Regions from separate parts of the Rhizobium sp. R693 genome, predicted to be linked through region 2. Evidence: riboswitches for the same ligand, from Rfam matches in the RefSeq annotation. Region 2 holds a riboswitch; the other holds the start of a gene.

Region 1 (3,402 bases), on a different contig from region 2:
CAGGTTGTCGAGGCTGCCGTAGCCGATCACCTTCAGCATATCCGTCATTTCGGCCGGCGACGGGCCGATGTGGCGACGGTTGGCGAAGTCGTAGGGCTGGTAGTCGGTAAACTGGAATTCGGTCGGCGTCGTCATTACGCAGTGAGCTCCTTGTAGGCCGCCTCGTCGAGCAGGCCATCGACGTCAGCGGCATTTGCAAGCTTCAGCTTGAAGAACCAGCCGGCGCCCTGAGGATCGGAATTGACCAACGATGGATCGGCGACGATAGCGGGGTTCACTTCGGTGATTTCGCCGTCCAGCGGACAATAGACGTCGGAAGCGGCCTTCACGGATTCGACGGTCGCGGCATTGCCATTCTTGGAGAAGGTGGCTCCGACTTCCGGCAATTCGACGAAGACGAGGTCGCCGAGCTGTTCAACGGCGTAGGTGGTAATCCCGACCGTCGCAACGCCGCCTTCAATCTTCAGCCACTCGTGTTCTTCGGTAAACTTCAGCATGATTGTTCTCTCCGGAAAAATGTTTCAGCGTTTGTAGGTTGGCGTAATAAAGGGGAGGGTACTGACGGTGACGGGCAGGAACTTACCGCGCACTTCAGCGTAGATCTGTGTGCCAACGGCTGCCTGGGCGACCGTGACATAGCCCATTGCGACGGGGTGTTCGACGGATGGGCCGAAGCCGCCCGAAGTCACTTCGCCGATCTCGGTCTTGCCCTCGGAATCCGCAAAAAGCTTGGAATGGCCGCGAACCGGGGCCTTGCCTTCGGGCTTCAAGCCGACGCGGCGGCGGGCTGCACCCCTTTCAAGTTCGGTTAGGATGCGGTCTGCGCCGGGGAAACCGCCGGCACGGGCGCCGCCGCTCTTGCGGGCCTTCTGCATGCCCCATTCGAGCGCTGCTTCCACAGGAGTCGTGGTGGTGTCGATGTCGTTGCCGTAGAGGCAAAGGCCGGCTTCGAGGCGCAGGCTGTCACGCGCGCCAAGGCCAATCGGCTCGACATCCGGATGCTCAAGCAACCGCCTAGCGACATCCTCGGCTTTGTCCGCCGGAATCGAGATTTCGAAACCGTCCTCGCCGCTGTAGCCGGAGCGCGAGACAAGACAGGAAACGTCGTGCAGTCGGCAATGGCGAACGTCCATGAACTTCATCGCGGCGACATCGGCCCAGAGTTCGGCAAGCACTTCAACGGCGCGCGGTCCCTGCAGCGCAATGAGTGCGCGGTCGAGCAGCGTGATATCGCAGGTATCACCAAGATGCTTTTGAAGGTGAGCAAGGTCGGCCTCCTTGCAGGCGGCGTTGACGACAACGAACAGGTGATCGTCGAGATGGGTGATCATCAGGTCATCAAGGATGCCGCCATTCTCGTCGGTGAAGAAACCGTAGCGTTGGCGACCTTCCGCGAGGCCGAGAATATCCACCGGAACGAGGCTTTCGAGCGCAAGGGCCGCGTCTTCGTACTTGCCCGACTTCGCCTTGATGACGACTTGGCCCATATGGGACACGTCGAATAGACCGGCAGACGTACGGGTCTGGATGTGCTCCTTCATCACACCGGCCGGATATTGCACGGGCATGTCATAGCCTGCAAAGGGAACCATGCGGGCGCCAAGCGACAGATGCAGCGCGTGAAGCGAAGTTTTCTTGAGGGCAGCAGTATCGTCCAACGACGCCTCCGGGGTTTGCGCCTGGATTTCCATGCGCGGGCTCAAATCTTCAGGCGCAGTTGCGCCTTGCATTTCGAGCCCCCTCTGTCCCTTCGCCTGAGATTGTTATCCCTTCGGCGAGCGTTTCGAGAACGCTTCTCTCCAGAGTTCCGTCTGCCCCTTGCTGGTCCTTTGGCCTGAGAGTTTCCGGGGCGGTTGCTCCTTCGGCACTGATCGCAGATGACCAGCTTCTCCCAACAAGGTCGAGGGCAATTATCTGGCCATGGCTATACTTGGCAAGGGGGAATGTCGCCGCCAAACAAATTTTTGTCGCGCTTTTAAGGATCGGCGGCTACGGAGATGGGAGGCGGGCGATGCTCAGCTGTCGCTGTAGAGCTCCAAAGCCTGTTTTAATCCAGCCTGCGGCTGCTTTTGCCCCATTGTCATGAGATCCAACGCCACTTCGGTCGATTGAATGATGTTGGACGGTTCCTCGACATCTTGGCCGCTGGCCGCCCTGGTCTGGCGGTCGGCAGCGCGGCGAGCTTCCTTGGCTGCCGTGCTTGCAGACACGCGCTGCGGAATCCGGAGCGTTTCAAACGCCGCGGCTGCGGTGCTCGCGGCTATGGTGCCTACCAAGACTGTCATACGCCAACACTAAGGCGCCCCACGTTCTTAACTGGCTAAATTAACCGCTGGCATTTTATGCATCTTGATCTTCTCCGGAGATAATCGGAATTTCCGGCACGGAAAAACAGAGACGACTCATGATTCAGGCCATACTTGTCGCCGTCGGCGGCGCGATCGGTTCCGTCCTTAGATACTACGTCGGCCGTTGGGCTCTCAGGCTCGCAGGCCCGGCCTTTCCGTGGGGAACCTTGACCGTCAATGTTGTCGGCTGCTTCGTCATTGGCGTATTCGCGGAAATGATCATCAGACGCTTCGACGCATCGCCGGAATTGCGCTTGCTGCTGATCACCGGCTTCCTCGGCGGTCTGACGACCTTCTCCTCATTCTCGCTCGATACAATTACGCTCTTTGAGCGTGGCGCGGCGCTATCCGGCGCCCTCTACATCGTCGCGAGCGTCGGCCTGTCGATGGCCGGTGTGATCGGGGGACTGGCACTTATGCGCGCGATCTTGTGAGATTACGGTTTCCGTTTTCAGCGAAAATGCTCTAAAGCCAGCCGCAAAGTCCGCGCGGCGCGCGGAAGACCATTTTCCGAAAGATGACGTATGGCGGGTATCGAACACATAAAGGTGGAGCCGGATGAGGCGGGCATGCGGCTCGATCGCTGGTTCAAGGTGCACTTCCCGGGTCTCGGTTTCGGCCCACTTCAGAAGCTTCTCCGATCCGGGCAGGTCCGCGTTGACGGCGGGCGTGTGAAGAGTGACACCCGGGTGCAGCCTGGACAGATGGTGCGCGTACCGCCGCTTGATGTTGACGCTAAAGCGAAGACCGGACCCATCGCTGGCCGCGATCTGAAGCACTCCGGCGATTTCGAACTGTTGTCGCGGATGGTGCTGCACGAAGACGACAAGGTCATCATCCTCAACAAGCCCGCGGGCCTTGCGGTGCAGGGCGGCTCGGGCGTGACGCGTCACATCGACAAGATGCTTGAAGCCTGGACCAGTCCGAAGGGCGAGAAGCCACGTCTGGTGCACCGTCTGGACCGAGACACATCGGGTGTGCTCGTCGTGGCACGGACCCGCGGCGCTGCACAAAAACTCACAGCCGCCTTTCGTGAGCGCGATACCAAGAAGAC
Region 2 (3,402 bases):
GCCCATGATGAAGCGGCCTTCGGAAAGATGATCGAACTGTGCGATCTGACCAGCGAGGCGGGCAGGATGGTGCTGAGGAAGGTTGAGAACCCCCGTGGCGAACTTGATCTGCTTCGTGGCATGGATCAGCGAACCAAAAAACTGGAGCGGATCTGCGATCGGTTCGCACGAGCAGGTAATATGCTCGCCGACCCAGACTTCAGCGAAATTCAGACGATCGGCGAGAATGACGGCTTCGCGATCCTGTTTCAGCAGCTCCGTGAAATTGCGCCGCTGATCATGAAGCGGCATCATGAAAAGACCGAGGTCCATGAGAGTCTCCTCTGTTGTAGAGATCGGCCTGTCCGATCCTCATCAGGAGAATTGCAACTGGCGTGCCAGTTGGAAACTCTTTCAAAAACAGTAGCCTAGAGGCTTGTTGTGATGAATCTCAGTAGCGCTGTTTAGTCTCAACTGTGAGAATCTTCGAGTCCATCAATCTCAAGTGATTTGAGACTCGCGATTGAGACGAAAAAAAAGGCCGGACAAGATCTCCGGCCCAAGTTGATCAGGCAACTCTCCTCGGCTGCCCGTGGGAGTATTCGTCCACTAATCCGGAAAGGAGTTCGGCCGTGGCGGCCGACAACGTCCAGCCGAGATGCCCATGACCTGTGTTGTAGAACACGCCAGGCCTATTGCCTTTTCGAACCTGCGGCATCATGTTTGGCATCATCGGCCGTAGTCCCGCCCAGGGAACCACGCGAGAGGTCGATGCACTGGGGAATAGCATCCGCACCCAGTCGACTAACGGTTTCGTACGATCAGACCGAATATCGCGATTGATACCGTTGAATTCGGCAGTTCCAGCTACCCTGAAGCGATCGGGCCCCAGTCGGCTGGTGACAATCTTGGCGCGGTCATCGAGCAGGCTGACCCAGGGTGCACCGTTCTGGCTTTCGGCATCATCGAGGTGAACGGTGATCGAGTATCCCTTCACCGGATAGACGTTCATCCGGTCACCTAACATGGACGCGAATTTGCGACTACCTACGCCAGCGCAGACAACAATCGCGTCGGCGTTTAGCAAGCGAACGGCGGTATCGGCTTCGTCAGTAGGCCTCCACGTTACCGTCACCTGGTTGCCCGCGACTACGTTCTGGACGTCTGCGTCAAACAGGAATTTGGCACCTCGTCGAAGGCAGGCCTCGGCCAGACCGCGAGTGAACTTATGGATGTCGCCAGTCGAGTCCGACGGCGTGAAGAAACCACCGAAGAAATCGCCCACGAGGGCTGGTTCGATACTCTTGATCTCGGTGGGGGAAACCGCTCGTCGGTCGAGGCCGCCGGCCTGCAGAAGTTCGTTGACCTTCTGCGCTCCATCGAAGCTCTTGCGGTCGTAGTACACGTGGAGAATTCCGCGCTTTTCGAGATCGAAATCAATGCCTTCGCTCTCAGCCATAGCAAACATGTGCTTGCGTGCCTCTATGGCAAGCTTGGTGGTCGCGATGGTGTTGTCCTCGTAACCGGAAATGCTTCCGAGAAACTCGCCCATCCACGAGTATTTGTGCCAGCTTGGCGAGGGATTCATCAGAAGCGGAGCGTCCTTCTTGAGCATCCACTTCATGCCCTTCACAACGGTCGACCAACTGTTCCAGACCTCTGCGTTGCTCGCGGACAGTTGACCGCCATTCGCGAAGGATGTTTCCATCGCCGGATAACGATGTCGTTCGATGACGGTCACATCGTGACCGCGTTTCAAAAGGGCATACGCCGTCGTTACGCCGGTGATGCCGGCGCCCAAAACCACGATATGGGACATAATCTCTCCAACAGTAGGTGCGGGACCTTGCCAGTCCCTTGCCCCCAATCTGTCTCTGTACCTGAGAGCTTTTCCTTCTTGTTGAAGGTCCCCTTCGGTGGACGCGGCGAGCCGTGTCTCTCTCCAGATTGTCCAAACCCGGCAGTCTTTTTGCCTGAGAGTTTCCTGGGGGGTTGCTCCGTCGGCGCGACCCTCCTGGGGCCATCTCTCCTGCAAGGCTTACGAACGCCTTTAGGGTAGGCATAGAAGGTTCGAAACGGCAATCCCCTTCCAGAAATTTTCAATCAAGCAACTGGCACACAGCTTGCAGGTACCATTCGTGTCACTGTCATGAGGATGAAAATGCGGGATTTTCTGGTTTACATCGAGAACAAGCATAGCCCGGAGTCACCCTATTTCGTTTCGAAAGAGGCTGTCTCTCGCGCACTTGGCTCCAATGCCAGTCGATCTGAGATCGTCGCCCATTCCGAACAGAAACCGGATCTGAATGTACTGCGTTCGGCGTCCTATTTCGTTGGTTCTGGCTTCGATGTGCGACGCCTCCAGGAACATGGCCGGTCGCTGCGCTTCGTGCATTGCACCAGTGCTGGCGTCGAAAAATACATGCCGTTGGATTGGTTGCCGAACAGGGCATTCTTGACCAACAGCAGTGGAGTGCATGCCGAGAAGGGTGGGGCGTTCGGGGCGATGACCGTCATGATGCTCTGCGAGGGCGTTCCGCGGCATATTCGGAACCAACGCTTGCGTCGCTGGGACAACCAGCTTTCGACGAACATTTCCAGCAAGACGGTCGTCGTTCTCGGGTTTGGAGAGCTGGGCAGCGCGATTGCTTCAAGGCTCCGACATTTTGGCGTGCGGATTGTTGGCGTCACCCGGAGTGGCAGGTCTCATCCAAGCGCGAATGAGATGGTTGAGGTCGCCGACCTCCAATCGGTGCTCCCCATCGCAGACTGCCTGGTTGTCAGTTGTCCGTTAACGCCGCAGACGTTCGGATTGATCGGCATGGAGCAGATCGCGGCGATGAAGGCCGGGGCATCCCTGTTCAACATCGCGCGCGGTCCCGTTGTCGACAACGTTGCGCTCTGCGCGGCGCTTGAGGCAGGGCACCTGAGTGGCGCTGCGCTCGACGTATTTGATCCGGAGCCGCTGCCAGCCACAAGTCCTCTTTGGGATGTCCCAAACCTCATGATCTTCCCGCATATCTCGTGCGATGACGCGGACGGTTACGTCGACCGCTGCCTGTCCATCTTTGCAGAGAACGTCGAACACGACTTGGCCGGACGCCCGTTGCGAAACCGCGTGGACGGCGCGGCCGGATACTAACCGAAACCAGGAGAAGATACGTGTCGAAAGCCTACAATGAAACCGTCGTGCTTTCTCAGTCCGGAGCGCTTACGGCACTGCATGCTGCCGTGGAGAAGGCTCAGGAAATGGGGGTGCCGCAATGCATCTTCATTGTCGATCCGAGCGGCCAAACTATCGTGAGCCTTCGGATGGACGGGGGCGAAATACCTCAGCATGCATACTGCTCGCGCGAAAGCGCGAACAGCAGCTTCGATTAGAAACCCGACAGGATCGATGACACCTGAGTTCGCTGTCGCTGC

Evidence for each region. Region 2 has a riboswitch for glycine ahead of ATY79_RS06025 (D-amino acid dehydrogenase). Riboswitches for the same ligand answer to the same signal wherever they lie in the genome.
Region 1: another riboswitch for glycine. It lies ahead of gcvT (glycine cleavage system aminomethyltransferase GcvT); the one in region 2 lies ahead of ATY79_RS06025 (D-amino acid dehydrogenase).

The regions. Positions count from the first base shown of each region.
Region 1 covers NZ_LOKY01000034.1:7,213-10,614, reverse strand. The annotation lists gene gcvP (aminomethyl-transferring glycine dehydrogenase) at 1-135, opposite strand, end outside; gene gcvH (glycine cleavage system protein GcvH) at 135-497, opposite strand; gene gcvT (glycine cleavage system aminomethyltransferase GcvT) at 522-1,658, opposite strand; glycine riboswitch at 1,733-1,813, opposite strand; glycine riboswitch at 1,817-1,904, opposite strand; gene ATY79_RS20770 (hypothetical protein) at 2,016-2,285, opposite strand; gene crcB (fluoride efflux transporter CrcB) at 2,405-2,782, shown strand; gene ATY79_RS20760 (RluA family pseudouridine synthase) at 2,873-3,402, shown strand, end outside.
Region 2 covers NZ_LOKY01000004.1:155,226-158,627, forward strand. The annotation lists gene ATY79_RS06020 (LLM class flavin-dependent oxidoreductase) at 1-312, opposite strand, end outside; gene ATY79_RS06025 (D-amino acid dehydrogenase) at 548-1,846, opposite strand; glycine riboswitch at 1,844-1,929, opposite strand; glycine riboswitch at 1,931-2,021, opposite strand; gene ATY79_RS06030 (D-2-hydroxyacid dehydrogenase) at 2,141-3,121, shown strand; partial or broken gene ATY79_RS06035 (heme-binding protein) at 3,142-3,402, shown strand, end outside.